2 linked regions of the Arthrobacter crystallopoietes genome follow. The protein of the gene in region 1 interacts with the protein of each later gene in a pairwise test. Links are inferred from orthologs where the notes say so. Each region holds a gene or a part of one and is shown in the gene's direction. Other genes may lie near its edges. The genes, in order: pcrA and lpdA.

Region 1 (13,168 bases):
AACAGCTGGGAAAAGTTCATCCCGTTCCTGGCATTCCCGCCGCCGCTGCGCCGCGTCATCTACACGACCAACGCCATCGAATCCCTGAACTACCAGCTGCGCAAAATCATCAAGAACCGCGGGCATTTCCCCAACGACAACTCCGCCGTAAAACTGCTCTGGCTCGCGATCTGCAACATCGAAGACAAACGCGCCAGAGAACGGTCCAAGCTCCACGGCAAGGTCCGTGACAACCGCAGCAAATCGGTCCATACCCTCATCGAAGGGTCCTTCACCCAAGGCTGGAGCGAAGCCCTCGGCACTCTCGCCCTGGCCTATCCGGAACGAATAGAACCCCACCTGAACTAAAAGGCAACCGACACCACTTACACAAATATCTTGACAAGCTCGCCGCGATGTATTCGCGCGCCTGCGCCATGCCCTGCTTCCGGCTCTGCGCGCACTGGTCGTCCAAAACCGCCAGGGCCTTCCGCACGGCCTCCTGCCGTGCCCCGGGGGTTGTGGGCCGGCCCGGCATCAAACACCGCACCGGAAGGCCATGACTCACGGACACGCGCCCCGCGTGCCCCTGCCCATGGGCAGGGATCCCGGAACCCGGAGACGACTGCTCTTCCGTTGCCATGACTTCAGTCCATCATCCGGTTATGACAGTTCGGAGGTTCAAAAACACCAAGATCCCGCATCCGCGAAATTTCTTCAAAATTCTTTTCAGCACCGGTTTTCCCCGAGCCCGGCAGGAAGCACATTGAAGCCGACCACACCGGCGCTGACCACACCGTCGCGGACCGCACCGCGGGATTCCCGCCGGCCGCGGGAATCCCGCGAACCGATGACGAAAGCTCTACCGTTGCCATGAGTCCAGTCCACCATCTGCCACCGACAAGCAATCCCGAATTCAGCACCATCCACACCAATTGGCCGAAGCTTTCCTGATCTTTCGGACTCTGCCTTGGAACCGAGCGGCTGCCCGAACGCCGCAGCATTAGCTATGCGCGCAGCGTCGCCGTCGTAAAGGGAATAGGCGCCTGCGATTAGAGGTTGCGGCAGGTATGGAACTCGGCATCTATAGCTTCGGCGACATTCACCCCGACCCGCTGACGGGGGAGCGGACATCGCCGCAAGAACGGATGGCGGATCTGCTGGAGCGGGCCCGGCTGGCTGATGAAGTGGGCCTCCACTATTTCGGGATAGGGGAGCACCACCGCCCGGACTATGCAGTCTCTGCTCCGGTTCCCGTGCTGGCCGCGGCGGCTGCACAGACCAAGAACATCAAAGTTGGCTCTGCTGTCACGGTATTGAGTACGGAGGACCCGGTCCGGGTCTACCAGCAATTTGCCACGCTGGATCTGCTGTCCGGCGGCCGCGCCGAATTGACCGCCGGTCGCGGTTCCTTCATCGAGTCCTACCCACTCTTCGGGGCCGCTTTGGCCGACTATGACGAGCTGTACGAGGAGAAAATCGCCCTGCTGCTCCAGTTGGACGAGCAGGAAGAGGTCACTTGGAACGGAAAGTTCCGGCCCGCACTCGACAACGCCAGAATTCTGCCCAGACCGACGGGCAATCCAGGCGCGGGCCACCTGGATATCTGGATCGCCACCGGCGGCACGCCGGCGTCGACCGTCCGGGCGGCAACGCTGGGCAAGAACGTCATGTATGCGCTGCTCGGTGGCACCGTCCACAGCTTCGCACAGCACGCACAGCTCTACCGCACCGAAGCGGCCAAGGCGGGGCACGACGTCGGCAGTTTGAAAGTGGGCGTGAGCAGCACCGGTCTGGTGGCGCGGGAGCACGCGGCGGATAAGTTCTATCCCCACTGGCTGGACTCGCTCACCCGGATTGCGGCTGAACGAGGGTTCTCCAAGCCCAGTCGTGTCAGCTACAACATGCAGGCGGCGCGGTCGGGCGGTATCTACGTGGGCAACCCGGAGGAGGTAGCAGAGAAGCTGGTGCTGACCCATCAGCACATGCAGCACGATCGGCACATCCTGCAGATGGACCTCTCCTCGGTGCCGCAGAAAACCGTTCTGGAATCCATCGAACTGCTCGGGACCGAGGTGCTGCCGCTGGTGCAACGCGAGCTCTCGTAAAAATAAGACCTAGGCTGTATTAGTACATTCGTTCCCAGTTTCAAAGGAGTCAGCATGTCCATGGAAGGGGCGGCCTGGAGTTCGCTGTACCGGCTCTCCATGTCGGACAAGGCCAAGCACGGGTTCTCCAAGAAGACCGTCAAACGTACCCTGGCGTTCGCAGCGCCCTACAAGGGCAAGCTGATCTTCTTTGTCATCGTGTCCATCATCTCGGCCGCTTTGGCGGTTGCGACGCCGGTGCTCGCCGGCCAGGTAATCGACGCGATCGTAGCGAAGACCAGTGTTGAGACGATTGTCTGGCTGGCCGTCATCATCGCCATCGTCGCCATTGCCGACGCGGCGCTGAGCATGGTCACCCGCTGGGTTTCCTCCGGCCTGGGCGAGGACGTCATTTTGGACTTGCGCACGGCCGTGTTCGATCATGTGCAGAAGATGCCGATTGCGTTCTTCACCCGCACGCGCACGGGAGCGCTGGTCAGCCGGCTGAACAATGACGTGATCGGCGCCCAGCGCGCCTTCGCCGGCACGCTTTCCGGCGTCGTCAGTAATTTTGTGGCCCTGGTGCTGACACTGATTGTCATGCTCAATACGTCCTGGCAGGTGACGTTGCTGGCGCTTGTTATGCTGCCCATTTTCCTGCTGCCGGCCAGGCAGATGGGGTCGCGGTTGGCGGAGATGCGCCGCGAGGCAGCCAACCACAACTCCGCCATGAGCACGCAGATGACGGAGCGTTTTTCCGCCCCCGGCGCCACGTTAGTCAAGCTTTTCGGCCGGCCCGAGGAAGAGTCCCGGGAGTTCAAGGTCCGGGCAGAGCGCGTGCGCAACATCGGTATCAAGTCTGCTGTCCTGCAGTGGACCTTCGTGACCGCGCTGACCCTGGTCTCTGCCCTGGCGCTGGCACTGGTTTACGGTCTGGGCGGGTTCTACGCCATCATCGGCAGGCTCGATCCGGGTGACGTGGTGGTGCTGGCCCTGCTGCTGACCCGGCTGTATGCGCCGTTGACTGCGCTGGCCAATGCGCGCGTGGAGATCGCCAGCGCGCTGGTGAGCTTCGAGCGCGTCTTCGAGGTGCTGGACCTGGATCCGTTGATCAAGGAAAAGCCCGACGCCGGTTCCGTCCCGCCGGGGCCGGTCACCGTTGAGTTCAAGGACGTCCGGTTTGCCTACCCGTCAGCCGACAAGGTTTCGCTGGCCTCGCTGGAAGAGGTTGCCACGCTGGACACCCGCGGCGGCGAGGAAGTGCTGCATGGCATCAACTTCAAGGTTGAGCCCGGGCAGACCCTGGCGCTGGTCGGGTCGTCCGGCGCAGGAAAGTCCACCATCGCCTCCCTGCTGGCCAGGTTGTACGACGTCGACTCCGGCTCCGTGGAACTTTCCGGCGTCGATCTTCGAGACCTGAGCTTCGATGCGATTCGTTCAACCATCGGCCTGGTGACCCAGGACGGACACCTGTTCCATGACACCATCCGGGGGAACCTCGCATTGGCCCGGCCGGAGGCTACGGACGAGGAGATCTGGGACGTGCTGCGCCGGGCCAGGCTCGAGCCGATGGTCCGCTCACTGCCGGACGGGCTGGAGACCATGGTGGGGGAGCGCGGCTACCGGCTGTCCGGCGGTGAACGTCAGCGGATGACCATCGCGCGGTTGCTGATCGCCCATCCGCAGGTGGTCATCCTGGACGAGGCAACCGCTGCCCTGGATTCGACCAACGAAGCCGCGGTGCAGGCTGCCTTGACCGAAGCGCTTGAGGGGCGCACCGCCGTCGTTATTGCACACCGGCTGTCCACCATTCGTTCCGCGGACCAGATCCTGGTGGTCGAGGGCGGCGAAATCGTGGAACGGGGCACGCACCTTGAACTGCTGGCCCGCAGCGGGCGCTATGCCGAGCTGTACCGGACGCAGTTCCGCACAGAAACGACTGAAACGCCTGCCATGCCCTGAGCAGCAAAAGCCCGCGTGCCCTGAGCGGCGCGCGGAATTTTATCAGTGCTATCTGGTCCGTCTTTCGTTACAGTGTCATGGGTTGACCTAAGTCACAGCAGAGTTTTGGGGAGCAGGGCTCATTAATGCAGCGCGGTAGTAATCTCGGCCGTCTTGGCGGCTATAACCAGGCGGTGATCCTGGATGCGATCCGCCGCGCTCCCGAAGGCATCGCCAGAGTTGAACTGGTGGAGCGCACGGGTCTGTCGCCGCAGACCATTTCGAATGTAGTGCGCCGCCTCGTCGACGATGGCCTGGTGCGGGAGGACCGCAAGACTGTCTCCGGGCCGGGTAAACCCCGGACGGTGCTGGAGTTGGAAGTTTCCAGCCGCATTGCCATCGGCATCCACCTGGATCCTGCCGTCATGACCGTGGTCGCCCTGAACCTGCACGGCGAAGTGGCGGCCAGTATGCACCACCGGATGCCGGAGGTAGACGAGCCTGATGGCATCGTGTCCCAGATGGCCGACGCCGTCGAAAGCCTGATTGCAACAGCAGGGCTGGACCGCGACCGGATCCTGGGCGTGGGCCTTGCCGCGCCGGGCCCAATCGACGGGGTTGAGGGCATGATGGTGTCGCCGCCGATGCTGCCTGGTTGGGACCGGGTGCCGCTGCGGGTGCCGCTGGAGGAACAGATCAAGCTGCCGGTGTGGCTGGACAAGGACGTGACGGCGGCCGCAGTCGCCGAGCTCTGGGCGAGCGATAGGGATGCGCCGTCCAGCTTTGCCTTCATCTATCTGGGAACCGGGCTTGGCGCCGGCGTGGTATTGCAGAACGAGGTGCAGCACGGTTCCTCCGGAAACATCGGCGAGATCGGGCACTTCCCGGTGCCGGACGAAGTGCCGCTGTGCGAATGCGGCCGACGGAACTGTGTGGGCATGAGCCTGAACTTCGTGACCCTCATCCGGCAGGGCATCGAAGCCGGGATCTTCCCCAAGAACCACGACGAGCAGGGACTCGACGGGACAACTGCGGCTATTTTCGAGCTGACCAGCATGGCTGGAGCGGGCAATGCCGAAGCCTACGCCATTATGCACCGGGCGGCCCGGAATCTTGCGTTCGTCGTGGCGCAGGTGGCCAACGTGCTCGACGTTCAGCGGATCATCTTTGGTGGGCCGCTCTGGGACGGCCTTGCGGGTGTGGGCCTGCCACTGCTGCGCGAGGAGATTCAAAAGCACTTCGTGGCGAGGGACATCCACCAGCTTGAAGTCGTGGGATCGAACCTCGGCGAGCAGGTGGGCGCCATCGGCGGAGCATGCCTGGTGCTGGACCAAGCCTTCTCGCCGAAGACCCGGGGACTCTTACTGGAGACGTAAAGAAACGTCACAAAGTGTATTTGACGTCACATTCGGGCGAATTTCTCCAGGTTAATCCGATGTTCACCCGCTGGGCTTGATTTAGTCCATCGTATGGACAAACATGGTTGGTGACGGCAGGCGTTCGTATGATCGCGCAAACTCTTGAAATGAACGGTTCAAGAGCGGGCGTGGCCCTGGGGAGGGGCGCGTGCCGTCAACCAAGTAGGACAACAGCGATCGCGAGCAGTTCCGGCGAACGGGAAGAAGCCCGGGACTGCAGCTTCTCTTTGGAGGGTTCTCGCAGTTGAAGTACTTTGGGATGCACCAAATGCGGTAGCCGCCGGCTGCGCATCCGTGGGGGGATGCGCAGACGGCGGCTTTCCTGCTTAACTGCGGCACCAGCGGCGGTGTTGCGAAGAGTGCCCCTGGCCGGAATCGAACCGACGGCCTACCCTTTAGGAGAGGGTCGCTCTATCCAACTGAGCTACAGAGGCGCGAACCTATCCAGCTTACCCTTTTGCCGCCGTCGTTGTTTCATTCTGTTTCCGGCGTGGTCCGCGGAAAACCGCGTAGAGCGCGGCCAGAATGCTCAGGCCGAACAGCACGGATTTCGCTACTGTGAGGAAGCTTGCCAGCGCTGCGTCGCCCACCGGATCGGTGCTCATAATCGAGTCCAGCACCCAGTTCTCGGCCAGATCGGCAATGACATACAGGAGTACGGGTGCCCAGCAAAGCCAGCGGAGCAGTCCGCGTTTGAGCTGCTGGCCGATCAGCAGCAGCCAGGTGAAGCCGAACAGCAACGGGAAGATCGTGTCGGCCGTTTTGTGCCAGTAATTGTATTGGCCGGCGCCGTCCTCGCCGAAGGCGGTGCGCACGTCCTGCACGTACTCGGTGCTGTAGCCGGTGACCAATGTGTCCGGCATGGCCAGACCGCCGCTCAGCTGCTGGAACTGCGGCATGATCAGGATGAACGAGTACCCGAACAGGAACGCCGATGCCACCGCACCGGCGATGACAATCATGTTGGCATTGCCCGCCGCCTTGGTCGGCGTGCGGCTAGTGCTCGGATTGACGACGCCGGATCCTGGGTTTGTGGAGGAAGGGTCGCCAGTGCGGGCGTCGGCTGCTGCGGGACCGTGCTTGCGGAGGCGCTGCGCGCGGGACTTGGACATATCTCCATTATGGCCCCGGGCGGCGAAGCGCCTCGGAGCTAGGCCGTGGGCGAATCCGGCACCGAGTGTCAGCGGTGGCTAATAGACTGATAGGACCATGGATTTTCTGACTGACCCTGCCTACGATGCTCCTGCCCCTGCCTTGCCTGATGCGCAGGAATTGCTGGCTGGGCTGAACCCGCAGCAGGAAGAGGCAGTCAAGCATGCCGGCTCGCCGCTGCTGATCATTGCCGGTGCCGGGTCCGGAAAGACCCGAGTGCTCAGCCACCGGATCGCCCACCTGCTGGCCACTAAGCGTGCCCGCCCGGGAGAGATTCTCGCCATCACCTTTACCAACAAGGCCGCCGCGGAAATGCGTGAGCGGATCGAGTCGCTGGTGGGGGACCGGGCAAAGAACATGTGGATTTCCACGTTCCACTCCTCCTGCGTGCGGATCCTGCGTCGGGAGGCCAAGAACGTTGGGCTCCATTCGAACTTCTCCATCTATGATTCGGCGGACACACTGCGCCTGATCACCCTGGTGGCCAAGGGCCTGGATCTGGATCCGAAACGCTTTCCGCCGAAGTCCATCCAGCACAAGATCTCCGCGCTGAAGAACGAGCTGATCGACGACGAAGCCTACGCCGCGACGGCGAACTACTCCGATCCGTTCGAGCAGGCTGTGGCTGAGGTCTATAAGGGCTACACGCAGCGTATGCGTCAGGCGAATGCCATGGACTTCGATGATCTGATTGCCCAGGTGGTCTTCATCTTTCAGGCCTTCCCGGCGGTAGCCGATTCGTACCGGCGGCGCTTTCGGCACGTCCTGGTAGACGAGTACCAGGACACCAACCACGCCCAGTATGTATTGGTCCGCGAACTCACCGGCGGGACGGGCGAATCGGAGCAGGACTTCCCGCCCGGCGAACTGACCGTGGTGGGGGACTCGGACCAGTCCATCTACGCCTTCCGTGGTGCAGACGTGCGCAACATCGTGGAGTTCGAAAAGGACTATGCCAACGCACGGACCATCTTGCTGGAGCAGAACTACCGCTCCACGCAGATTATTCTGACGGCTGCCAACGCGGTGATCTCCCGCAACCCCAACCGTCCGGCCAAGAGGCTCTGGACCGCGGAAGGGGACGGCGAACGGATCATCGGCTACGTCGGCGAAAACGAGCACGACGAGGCCCGATTCATCGCCAACGAGATCGACCGGCTGCAGGACGCCGAGAACCTGCGCCCGGGGGACGTGGCTATCTTCTACCGGACCAACGCGCAGTCCCGTTCCATTGAAGACCTCCTGATCCGGGTGGGCCTGCCGTACAAAGTGGTGGGCGGAACGCGCTTTTACGAGCGCAAGGAAATCAAGGACGCCCTGGCCTACCTCCGGGTACTGGTGAACCCGGACGATGTGGTCAACTTGCGGCGGATCCTGAACGAGCCCAAACGCGGCATCGGGGACCGGGCCGAGTACGCGGTGGCCGCGCTCGCCGAGCGGGACCGGCTGTCCTTCATGGAAGCCCTGCGCAAGGCCGATGATGCGCCGGGAATGGCCACCCGCTCCGTCAATGCGGTGGCCGGTTTCGTGAAGCTCATCGATGACCTCACCGAAGTGGCCAACGGATCCGGGGCCTCGGCTGCGCTGGAAGCGGTACTGGAACAGACCGGCTACCTGGCGGCGCTGCGGCAGAGCAATGACCCGCAGGACGAGTCCCGGGTGGAAAACCTGGCCGAACTGGTCGCCGTCGTGCGTGAATACGAACGGGACAATCCGGAGGGAACGCTCGGCAGCTTCCTCGAGCAGGTGGCCCTGGTGGCGGACGCGGACCAGATCCCGGATGCGCCGGACGAGGAAAGCGCGCAGCTGGCCAAGGATCAGGGCGTGGTTACGCTGATGACGCTGCACACGGCCAAGGGGCTGGAATTCCCGGTGGTGTTCCTTACCGGCATGGAGCATGGCGTATTCCCGCACCAACGGTCCATGACGGATCCGAAGGAGCTGGCCGAAGAACGGCGGCTGGCTTATGTGGGGCTGACCCGTGCCCGCAAGCGGCTCTATTTGACCCGTTCCGAATCGCGGAGCATGTGGGGCCAGAGCCAGTACAACCCGGCAAGCCAGTTCATCGAGGAAGTCCCGCCGGAACTCATCGACTGGAAGCGCGAGGGCAGCAAGCGCCCGGCGTTCACCTCCTCCGGCAGCTTCGGCTCCAGCCGCTACAGCGGTTCCCACTGGGGTGCCGGTGCCGGCGGCAACCAGGATGTTTCCTCGCTGCCGGGTTCGGCCCGGTCCATGGCGCCTGCCGCCGTGCGGGCGGGCCGCGTCCAGCCGCAGAAGGAAGTCATCGCGCTGACCGTGGGTGACAAGGTCAGCCACACCAGCTTCGGAAACGGGACCGTGCTCTCGCTTGAAGGCGCTGGGGACAAGACTGTGGCGAAGGTCAAGTTCGACATCGGCGAGAAGCGCCTGCTGCTGCGTTATGCACCGCTGACCAAGTCGGACTAGGGATGATGTGCCGCCGGGGAGGGAAGGCTCCCGCGGCACAACCCGGCGGCACGGCGCAGAATGCCAACGCGGCGGCCATCCGTATTTGGTCACGCTGGCATAACAACATAGCGTTTTTCCCATGGATTTGAATGTGGCGGATGTGGATGTTGCCCAGCTGGGCACCTTGGGATTTTGGATGGATAAACCGCTTCGCGTCGCGGTGATTCTGATCGGCGGTTTCCTGCTGAACCTGCTGGTGCGGATTGTCATCCGACGGATGTCGACGAAGATCGCCAACGGCGAGACAGCGAAGCTGGAGAAACTCGACGCCGACGCGATCGGCAAAAACATCAAGGACCCGCGCTACTGGCTGATGCAGGATTCGCCGATCGCGGCCGTGCGCCGGGCCCAGCGGGCACAGACCATTGGCTCGGTGCTGCGCTCCATCGCCACGGTGGTTATTGGGATCATGACGATCCTGATGGTCATGACCGAACTCGGGTTCGACCTCGGACCGCTGCTGGCCAGTGCTGGTATCGCCGGTGTGGCGATCGGTTTCGGTGCCCAGACCCTGGTGAAGGACTACCTCTCCGGGTTGTTCATGGTGGCCGAGGACCAGTACGGCATCGGCGACGTGGTGGACCTGGGCGAAGCCTCGGGAACGGTGGAGTCGGTTGGATTGCGCGTCACTCAAGTGCGTGCGGTGGACGGCACCCTCTGGCACGTGCGCAACGGTGAAATCCTGCGCGTGGGCAACTCATCGCAGGGCTGGGCGCGCGCCGTGCTGGATATCCCGGTTCCCTATGATGCCGACGTCGAAAAGGTCAGCGACCTGATCCTTAACTCGGCCAAGGACCTGCGCGCGGACCCGGACTACCGGCGGCTCATCCTGGACGATCCGGAGATTTGGGGCGTCGAGGCGCTCACAGGCGAATCCGTGGTCATCCGCCTCGCCATCCGGACCAAACCGCTGGAGCAGTGGGGCGTGGCACGCGCCATGCGCGCACGTCTGAAGGGTGATCTGGACCGTGCCGGACTGCGCATTCCGCTGCTGAACCAGACCGTCATCAAGGACGGGAGCCCCGTGCTCGTACCGGCCGGTTCGGAAAGCCACGCCGACGCCTCCGCCGAGGCCCCGGACGAAAGCCGCCAAGGCAAGCAGTAGGCCCGGCCCGCAGGGCCGTGAGCGACGCGTCGCAAAGTACCGCAAAGGGTTACTTTTCTACAAACCATAGAACTGTGCCCTTGATCACGAAAGCGGTACTCTAGGACAGGCGTCGCACGCCAAGGGACTAAAGTTCCCCTTGGAGCGCGAACGGATTTGCACCGAAAAAATGTCCGCCTACGCAGGCACGAAGTGACGCAGATCCGCGCTCCGAGTCAGAAACGACTTCGACGTAGAAGGACACAACCCGTGGACCTGTATGAATACCAGGCGCGCGATCTCTTTGAGGCACATGCTGTACCCGTGCTTGCAGGAATCGTTGCCTACACTCCAGAAGAAGCCAAAGCAGCAGCCGAAAAGATTGGCGGCGTTGTTGTCGTCAAGGCTCAGGTAAAAGTTGGCGGCCGCGGTAAAGCCGGCGGCGTCAAGGTCGCGAAGACTCCGGACGAAGCGTTCGAATACGCCACCAACATCCTCGGCATGGACATCAAGGGCCACACGGTCAACAAGGTCATGATCGCCCAGGGCGCGGACATCGCCGAGGAGTACTACTTCTCCGTCCTGCTGGACCGGGCCAACCGCAACTACCTGGCCATGTGCTCGGTGGAAGGCGGCATGGAGATCGAACAGCTGGCTGTCGAGCGCCCCGACGCTCTGGCCAAGATCGCCGTTGACCCCGCCGTCGGCATCGACCAGGCCAAGGCCGACGAAATCGTCGCCGCCGCCGGCTTCGCCGAGGAACTGCGCGGCAAGGTCGCCGAAACCATCATCAAGCTCTGGGATGTCTTCATCAAGGAAGACGCCACCCTGGTCGAGGTCAACCCGCTGGTCAAGACCGGCGCCGGCGACATCGTCGCCCTGGACGGCAAGGTCTCCATCGACGAGAACGCCGCGTTCCGCCACCCCGAGCACGCCGAGCTCGAGGACAAGGACGCCGCGGATCCGCTCGAGGCAAAGGCCAAGGAACTGGACCTGAACTACGTCAAGCTCGATGGCCAGGTCGGCATCATCGGCAACGGCGCCGGGCTGGTCATGTCCACGCTGGACGTCGTCGCCTACGCCGGCGAAAACCACGGCAACGTCAAGCCGGCCAACTTCCTGGACATCGGCGGCGGCGCTTCGGCCGAGGTCATGGCCAACGGTCTGGACATCATCCTGAACGACGCGCAGGTCAAGAGCGTGTTCGTCAACGTCTTCGGTGGCATCACTGCCTGTGACGCCGTCGCAAACGGTATCGTCAAGGCCCTGGAGATCCTGGGCGAGAAGGCCACCAAGCCGCTGGTTGTCCGTTTGGACGGCAACAGCGTCGAGGAAGGCCGCCGTATCCTCCGGGACGCGAACCACCCGCTGGTCACCCTGGCAGTCGGTATGGACGAAGGCGCCGACAAGGCCGCCGAACTGGCGAACGCCTGAGGATTGAGGAAAAAGAACATGTCTATCTTCATTAACAAGGACTCCAAGGTCATCGTCCAGGGCATCACCGGCGGCGAGGGCTCCAAGCACACCGCCCGCATGCTCCACGCCGGCACCAACGTTGTCGGTGGCGTGAACGCCCGCAAGGCCGGCACCACTGTTCAGCACAAGGACCAGCGCGGCGCCCAGCTCGAACTGCCCGTTTACGGTTCGGTCAAGGAAGCCATTGCCGAGACCGGCGCTGACGTCTCGATCGTCTTCGTTCCGCCGGCCTTCACCAAGGACGCCGTGGTCGAGGCCATCGAAGCCGAAATCGGCCTCGTCGTCGTCATCACCGAAGGCGTTCCGGTCCAGGACTCCGCAGAGTTCTGGGCGCTGGCACAGTCCAAGAAGGATGCCGACGGCAACCAGATCACCCGCATCATCGGCCCGAACTGCCCCGGCATCATCACTCCGGGCGAGTCCCTCGTGGGCATCACCCCGGCGAACATCACCGGCAAGGGCGGCGTCGGCCTGGTTTCCAAGTCCGGCACCCTGACCTACCAGATGATGTACGAACTGCGCGACCTGGGCTTCTCCACCGCCATCGGCATCGGCGGCGACCCGGTCATCGGCACCACGCACATCGACGCCCTGGCTGCGTTCGAGGCTGACCCCGATACCAAGGCCATCGTGATGATCGGCGAGATCGGGGGCGACGCCGAAGAGCGTGCGGCCGAGTTCATCAAGAACAACGTCACCAAGCCGGTTGTCGGCTACGTGGCAGGCTTCACCGCGCCTGAGGGCAAGACCATGGGCCACGCCGGCGCCATCGTTTCCGGTTCCGCCGGTACCGCCCAGGCCAAGAAGGAGGCCCTCGAGGCCGCAGGAGTCAAGGTCGGCAAGACGCCGTCCGAGACCGCCCACCTGCTGCGCGAGGTCTACCCCGAGCATGAGGAACCCTCGAACCTCTAAGGGTTCGTCCGCGAAAGCGGAAAGTTCCAAGCTAACGACGGCGGCGCTGTCACCTTCATCGCGAAGGTGACAGCGCCGCCGTCGTACTTTACGCAGCGTGATTCCGTACGGTCCGGCGGCTGGCTAGGCTGGAAACAGCCGTTCCCGACGCAAGGAGAGCACATGCGCGCCACGATCATCCACGGACCCCGCGATATCCGGGTGGAAGAGCGGCCCTATCCCACGGTGCAGCTTCCCACGGACGTGGTGGTCAAAGTGACCGCCGCTTGTGTTTGCGGCTCCGATCTGTGGCCCTATCGGGGCATCCGCGAGACTGCAGAGCCGCGCGCCATCGGCCACGAATTCGTCGGTGTGGTCGAGAGGGTCGGGGATGCGGTGACGGCCCTGGCCCCGGGTGACTTCGTGGTCGCGCCATGGGTGGCCAGCTGCGGCGAGTGCCCGCAGTGCCGCAACGGCGTCACCGTGGCGTGTGACCATCGGGCCTCCTGGGGCAGCACGGACGAGGATGGGTTCCACGTCGACGGCGGCCAGGGCGAAGCCGTGCGCGTGCCACGGGCCGAGGCAACGCTGGTGAAGGTGCCCGGCGTGGACCGGCCGGATGCGGAACTGACCGCCGACCTGCTGGCGCTCTC
Region 2 (7,132 bases), 1.4 Mb from region 1 along the record:
TCCACCGGCTGGCCGCCGGCCGGGCAGCAATCCGGCCCCTTGCAGTGGAGGCACCGGAAATACTCCGGCCCCACAACCCACCCGTCCCGGACGGGCAGTCCAGCGCCATCGAGAGCGGTCAGGAGCAAATCCAAAAGGGTCTCATGTGGGGGAAACTGCGCGCACCCTTCTAAGGCATCGGTGTACAACACCAGCAGCGAGCTGTCCGCCCGACTGTCCTTGCGAAGGTAAGCGGTGGCTGCGTCGGCAAAACGCGCCAGTTCATCTTCGCCGCTGTCCTTCGGCAGGTCCACGCGAAGGGTAGCCCCCAGCCGTTTGCCGTTCAGGGACAGCAGCACCAGGCTTTGCCGGGGTTGGAACTCCAGAGCGTGGGGTATGTAGCCAAGGATGTCTTCTGGCCGGGACACATGAATTGTTTGTTTGTTCATTCCACTAATCTGGCCGGGCCTGATGCCGACGGACAGAGCCCCACGGCGCGATGTGGAGCAGTCGGCGCCAAGGCACGCTTGTGGAGGAAGAGCCGTGCGAATCGTACGCAGGTCGCACACAAGAGCTGTTGGATCACATCCGGCGGTGTTGTCCTGCTTTAACGCCGGCCCGCGCCGGCATCACGGCGGCGGTCCCGGCGTTGTTTGCGCAGCCGGCGCTGTCGGGCCAATGCCACCCTGAGCGGCGGCACATCCTGGCCCTCCGCAGCCATTTTGGCCCTGACCCTCCTGCGGATGAACAGGATGGCTGCCGTGCCGCCGCCCAGGAACAGGAACTGGACGCTCAGGGCGATACGGAACGAGTCCAGGGCGTAGAGCTCCCCCTGTGAGAAACCGCTGGCATAAAGAGCATCCAGCGCCACTCCGACGCAGAACATCACGAGTAGCGCCGAGACAAAACCGCCGACGTTGACGATTCCGGTTGCTGTGCCCGCCCGGCTGACCGGGTTGAAGGTCCGGGCGAAGTCGAACGCGATCATTGAACCCGGACCCCCGATCGCCAGGATGAGAACCAGCACCACCAGCAGCCAGAAAGGTGCCCTTCCGGGATACAGCAACACGGCCAGCCAGACGGCTGCCGTCGCGGCAATGATCAGCAATACGAGCGAGGAACGGCGGAGCGGATGGCGGGCAACCCACCGTCCGAAAAACGGGCCGCTGCACAGTGCCACAGCCACGAAAACAGTCATCAGCGCCGAAGCTGCAGCCGGTTCCAGTCCCTGACCGGAAACGAGGAAGGGAAATCCCCAGGTCAGAATAAAGACGTTCCCGGCAAACTGAACCGTGAAATGCGACCAAAGCCCCAGCTGCGTTCCCGGTTGTTTCCACGCCTGTGCCAGTGAGACACCGGTCTGCCGAAGTGTGGGCGGCAGGTCCTGCTCCACCCCGGAGGGGACATTGCGGATGACAGTCGCGGCAAGAATGACGGACAGAACCGAGAGAGCGGCCACTGAGAGGAAGGCTGTCTGCCAGCCCTGCAGATTCAGCAAGGCTACGAATGGAATAACGCTGAGCAGCTGGCCCAACTGCCCGAACTGCCCGGTGAGCTGGGTGAGCAATGGGATACGTCTTCCGCTGAACCAGATCGGCAGCAGCCGCAGCACCGAGACAAAGGTCATCGCGTCACCTGCTCCCACCAGCAGACGGCCGGCCAGCCCTTCCGGAATGGAGGAAGCAAATGCGAGCTGGATCTGGCCGGCACACATTAGAACTGCACCTCCGGTGATCATGAACCGGGGTCCAAACCTGTCCACCATGAGACCCACGGGGATCTGCAGGCCCGCGTAGACCAGGAGCTGGACCACGGTGAACGTGGAAAGCGCCGCCGCGGTGGCATCAAAGCGTTCGGTGGCGTGCAAGCCGGCGACGCCGAAGGAGGTGCGTTGGGTGATGGCGACGAGGTAGGCAAAGACGCCCGTTCCCCATATCCACCAGGCGCGCCGCGTATCCATGCCTCTCATTATTGGCGCCTCCCGGACGGAAGACTAATTAGCGAACGAGCCTCAGCCTGTGGAGTCCGCACCCGGTTCAGGGCCGCGGTGGGTATCCGCAAGGCCGGCGAGGAAGGCTTCCACTTCGGCGCCCAGCTCTTCGGCGTCCGGAAGCTCGTCGTTGTCCTTGGTCAGCAGGGAGCGACGCGTCTCGTTTTCGGCATACTTGTCATAGCGCTTTTCAAGTTTGCTAACCACGTGCTGGACTTCGACAGATTCATCAACCTGACGCGCTATTTGAGCCTCCACATCACGGCCGGTCTCGCGCAACCGGTCGGTCGGGAGGACCAACGAGGCAGCCGCGCCCAGATACTCCATCGCCGTCACAGCAGCCTGCGGATACTCCGCCTCGGCCAGATAATGCGGGACGTGGACGGAATAACCCGCGACATCATGTCCGGCTTCGATCAACCGAACCTCCAGCAGGGGGCCAATGGCTGCCTGCAACTGGGCGGTTGGTTTCCAGGCCGTAATACCGTCAATGAGCTCCGGCCGGTTTCCATGGACCGTCACGCCGAGCGGACGGGTGTGGGGCACGGGCATCGGAAGTGCCTGCACCCACGTCACCAGCCGGACCTCAAGCCTTTCCACCAGGGAAATCACTGCCCGGGTGAAGCGTTCCCACTGCAAATCCGGCTCGGCGCCGGTCAGGAAGAGAAACGGCTGGCCCATGCCGTCATGCAACCGGTACAGCTCGATCTTCGGGCGCTCGTAGTCCGTGAAGTGGTCGCCCACGAAGGAAATCTGCGGCCGCTGGCTGCGGTAGTCGATGAGCTGGTCCGCATCGAAGGACGCAATGAGTTCTGAGTCCAACTGCTCCAGCAGTTCGTCCGCGAGTTGGGAAACGACATGGCCGGCTTCGGCAATTCCGGTAAACCCCATGACCAGGTTGAGACCACGCAATTCCGGCGAACCGATCAGTTCGGCATTTGTGCTGAACAATGAATTAGCATCGAGCATCCTGTCCTCCGTTCTGATGGTCGGCTTGGGCGCACACTGGCGCAACTATCTTTAGTATCAGCGCTCCCGCTGGCGAAATAATTCCGGTGGCTCAGCCCACGCGGCCGGACCCGGAACCTGCCCGCATCGGATCAGCGCCGTTCCGTCAGGTTCCGGTGCATCAAAGCCCCTACGGACTACTGTAGACACAACGCTACAAATGGACGCATCGGCCGGGGTCGGCCCCGGTGGACTCCTACTCAAGACAAGTGAGGTCAGCACTTCGTGATCAGAACCACCGAGCCCAGGATCAATGCCACGGCCAAGGACGTCCGGAAGATCCAGTGCGATGCACTGGTGGTGGGGGTGGCCCAAGACACGTCCGGGCCGGTCCTGGTGGGCAGCCCGTTCCACGGCAAAGCGGCCCAGGCGCTGAACGACTCCCTGACGGTCCTCGGCATAACGGGTGCCACCGATGAAGTCCGCAGACTGCCTGGCCTCCCGGAGCTCAATGCCGAGGTCCTGGTCCTGACCGGTCTGGGGAAAATGGAGCAGGGTGTCCCCCTGTCCGCCGAAACCCTGCGCCGGGCCGCCGGATCAGCGGTGCGCCAGTTAGGCGGGATCTCAAGTGTCGCCCTTGCCCTGCCCGCCGAGACACCGGCCGCCGCGGCTGCCGTGGCAGAAGGCGCGGCATTAGGCGCTTACTCATACAACGAACACCGCAGTGCCTCCGCGTCCGGGAAGCGGCCCGAACATGTCGATACGGTCACCCTGCTGAGTCCGGTGGCCGGCGAAAAGAGCGTGACAGCAGCCGTCAAACGTGCGCAGATCATCGGCCGTGCGGTCAACGCCACGCGCACCCTGGTCAATCAGCCGCCGAGCCACCTGTACCCGGAAACGTTCGCCGATGCAGCCGCGGTGCTGGCGAAGGATCTCCCGGTGAAGGTAACGGTGCTGGATGAGAAAAAACTGGAAAGCGAGGGCTTCGGCGGGCTCGTGGGCGTCGGCAAGGGCTCTGCCCGTCCGCCGCGCATGGTCAAGGTGGAGTACTCCCCTGCGCGGGCCAAGATTAAGCTGGCCTTCGTCGGCAAAGGCATCACCTTCGACTCCGGCGGTCTGTCGCTCAAGCCGGCCAACGGCATGGTGACGATGAAGTGCGATATGGCGGGTGCCGCCGTCGTACTTAACGCTTTACTGGCCATTGCCGAACTGGGCCTGCCGGTCAAGGTCACTGCCTGGCTGTGCCTGGCCGAGAATATGCCCTCGGGGCACGCCCAGCGGCCCTCGGACGTCATGACGGTGTACGGCGGCAAGACGGTCGAGATCCTCAACACCGACGCCGAAGGCCGGCTCGTGATGGCCGATGGCCTCGCTGCGGCGAGCGAGGAGGCACCGGATGCGCTGATCGACGTTGCCACGCTGACCGGTGCACAGATGGTTGCGCTCGGCAGCCGGGTTTCCGCCGTCATGGGCGACGACGGTGTACGGGACGCGGTCAAGGCTGCCGCGGACCGTGCGGGCGAGCTGTTCTGGCCGATGCCCCTGCCCGAGGAACTGCGTTCCAGCCTGGATTCGCCGGTGGCCGATCTGGCCAACATGGGCGAAAAATTCGGCGGCATGCTCACGGCGGCAATCTTCCTGCGCGAATTCGTCGGCGAGGTCAACGGCGAAAAGATTCCATGGGCGCACCTGGACATCGCAGGCCCCGCATTCAACGAGGGCGCGGCCTACGGCTACACGCCAAAGGAAGGTACCGGCGTCGCGGTCCGGACGCTGGTAGCTTATGCGGAAGACGTGGTGGCAAGAGCCCATTAAACGGGTCACCTTGATAGGCGTCACCCTGCTGCTATCCGTCAATCACATGGTGGAGTGAATCCGCGCACATTGTGGTCCGGATTCACCTTCACCGAGTAGATGATGGTAGCTGGGTGACGCTAAGGTGATCAGAAAACACCTAGAAATCACTTCACCCAATCAAAGTCGACGTGCAGACGCACGTCCTGACACCCCGAGGGAGCGTTCACGTGGCCGATTCGGCAACTGCGCAAGAATTCGACATCCTGGTACTCGGCGGCGGCAGCGGTGGGTATGCCGCCGCTTTGCGTGCCGTACAGCTGGGTTTCACGGTAGGCCTGGTTGAAAAGGGCAAGCTGGGTGGTACCTGCCTGCACTGGGGCTGCATCCCGACGAAGGCGATGCTGCACGCGGCCGAACTGGCCGACCATGCCCGCGATTCCGCCAAGTACGGCGTGAACGTGACCCTGGATTCGATTGATATGGGTGCGGTCAAGGCTTACAAGGACGGCGTCGTTGCCGGCAAATTCAAGGGCCTTAGCGGACTCATCAAGATGAAGGGCATCACCGTCATTGAGGGTGAGGGCAAGCTCACCGGCAAAGACACCATTGAGGTCAATGGCACCACCTACACCGGCAAGAACATCATCCTCGCCACTGGCTCCTATTCGAAGACCCTGCCCGGCCTGGAAATCGGCGGCAAGGTTATCACCTCGGAGCAGGCCCTGGACATGACGGAACTGCCGAAGAAGGCAGTCATCCTCGGCGGCGGCGTCATCGGCGTCGAATTCGCATCCGTCTGGAAGTCGTTCGGCGTGGATGTCACCATCGTCGAAGGTCTGCCCTCCCTCGTTCCGAACGAGGACCCGTCCATCATCAAGGTCTTGGAGCGTTCCTTCAAGAAGCGCGGCATCAAGTTCAACACCGGCGTCTTCTTCGAAAAGGTAGAGCAGAACGACGACGGCGTTGTCGTCACCCTGGCCGACGGCAAGACTTTCGACGGCGACCTGCTGCTCGTGGCGGTTGGCCGCGGTGCCAGCACCTCGGGTCTGGGCTTCGAGGAAACCGGCCTGACCGTGGACCGCGGATTCGTCATCACCGACGAGCGCTGCCACACCGGCGTCGGCAACATCTACGCCGTCGGCGACATCGTTCCCGGTGTCCAGCTGGCCCACCGCGGATTCCAGCAGGGCATTTTCGTGGCCGAGGAAATCGCCGGCAACAACCCGGCGATCGTTGAAGACATCAACATTCCGAAGGTCACCTTCTGCGAGCCCGAGATCGCCTCCGTCGGGCTCAACCAGCCGCAGGCTGAAGAGAAGTTCGGCAAGGAGAACGTCGAAACCGCCGAGTACAACCTGGCCGGCAACGGCAAGAGCTCCATCCTCGGCACCAGCGGCATCATCAAGATGGTCCGTCAGAAGGATGGCCCCATCGTCGGCATGCACATGATCGGCGGCCGCATCGGCGAGCAGATCGGTGAAGCGCAGCTGATCGTGAGCTGGGAAGCCTACCCCGAGGACGTCGCTGCCTTGATCCATGCACACCCGACCCAGAACGAGGCCCTCGGAGAGGCCGCCATGGCCCTCGCCGGCCGCCCGCTTCACGGTTAGACAGACCCCCTGCTTGGTGCACTCCGCCCTGAGGCGGGGTGCACTAAGCTTCAAAACAAGATTCCCCAGCCCGACCAGAGCTGGACCGGAGAAAACAGATTTAAGGAGAACGGGGACGAAATGTCTGAAACCGTGAACTTGCCCGCCCTCGGTGAGAGTGTCACCGAAGGTACCGTTACCCGCTGGCTGAAGCAGGTCGGTGACCGGGTAGAAGTAGACGAGCCCCTGCTCGAAGTTTCCACCGACAAGGTTGATACCGAGATCCCGTCCCCGGTTGCGGGTGTCATCGAGGAAATCCTCGTCGCCGAAGACGAAACTGCCGACGTCGGCGCCGCGCTGGTCCGCATCGGCGACGGTTCGGGTTCCGGCGAGGCTGCCCCGGCCGAGGCCGCTCCGGCACAGGAAGCCCCGGCTCAGGAGGCACCCGCACAGGAAGCTCCCGCCGAAGAGGCTCCGGCGCAGGAAGCTGCTCCGGCTGCCGAATCCGGCGCCAAGGGCACGTCCGGCTCGGGCGAGGGCACCGAAGTTACGCTCCCCGCGCTGGGTGAGAGTGTCACCGAAGGCACCGTCACCCGCTGGCTTAAGCAGGTCGGCGAAGAGGTAGCCGTCGACGAACCGCTGCTTGAGGTCTCCACGGACAAGGTCGATACCGAAATCCCCTCCCCGGTAGCCGGTACGCTGCAGGAGATCCGGGTGAACGAGGACGAGACCGCGGAGGTCGGCTCCGTCCTCGCCGTCATCGGATCCCGCGCGGGCGCCCCCGCCAAGGCAGCTCCGGCAGAGGCAGAGCCTGTTGCCGCCGCACCCG

The links.
Region 2: the proteins of pcrA (region 1) and lpdA interact in binary tests that used the Escherichia coli proteins (3 or more experiments, as listed by UniProt). The link is inferred for Arthrobacter crystallopoietes from one-to-one orthologs.

Annotation. Positions count from the first base shown.
Region 1 is NZ_CP072014.1:1,605,116-1,618,283, forward strand. Bases 6,300-9,328 are described here. They hold pcrA (DNA helicase PcrA), read left to right. Parts: upstream 6,300-6,634; coding sequence 6,635-9,022; downstream 9,023-9,328. Other genes in these bases: J5251_RS07390 (hypothetical protein), read right to left, coding at 6,300-6,537; J5251_RS07400 (mechanosensitive ion channel family protein), read left to right, coding at 9,144-9,328. In the rest of the region: J5251_RS07360 (IS256 family transposase), read left to right, coding at 1-348; J5251_RS07365 (hypothetical protein), read right to left, coding at 627-854; J5251_RS07370 (LLM class flavin-dependent oxidoreductase), read left to right, coding at 1,050-2,087; J5251_RS07375 (ABC transporter ATP-binding protein), read left to right, coding at 2,142-4,028; J5251_RS07380 (ROK family transcriptional regulator), read left to right, coding at 4,154-5,383; more of J5251_RS07390, read right to left, coding at 5,875-6,299; more of J5251_RS07400, read left to right, coding at 9,329-10,169; sucC (ADP-forming succinate--CoA ligase subunit beta), read left to right, coding at 10,419-11,582; sucD (succinate--CoA ligase subunit alpha), read left to right, coding at 11,601-12,536; J5251_RS07415 (zinc-dependent alcohol dehydrogenase family protein), read left to right, coding at 12,699-13,168. UniProt on the Escherichia coli protein: A helicase with DNA-dependent ATPase activity. Unwinds DNA duplexes with 3'-5' polarity. Translocates on single-stranded DNA with 3'-5' polarity. Initiates unwinding more efficiently from a nicked substrate than double-stranded DNA.
Region 2 is NZ_CP072014.1:2,987,189-2,994,320, reverse strand. Bases 4,177-7,132 are described here. They hold lpdA (dihydrolipoyl dehydrogenase), read left to right. Parts: upstream 4,177-4,941; coding sequence 4,942-6,324; downstream 6,325-7,132. Other genes in these bases: sucB (2-oxoglutarate dehydrogenase, E2 component, dihydrolipoamide succinyltransferase), read left to right, coding at 6,445-7,132; J5251_RS13695 (leucyl aminopeptidase), read left to right, coding at 4,177-4,732. Outside these bases: J5251_RS13710 (DUF4192 domain-containing protein), read right to left, coding at 1-428; J5251_RS13705 (MFS transporter), read right to left, coding at 587-1,939; J5251_RS13700 (proteasome assembly chaperone family protein), read right to left, coding at 1,991-2,938; more of J5251_RS13695, read left to right, coding at 3,203-4,176. UniProt on the Escherichia coli protein: Lipoamide dehydrogenase is a component of the glycine cleavage system as well as of the alpha-ketoacid dehydrogenase complexes.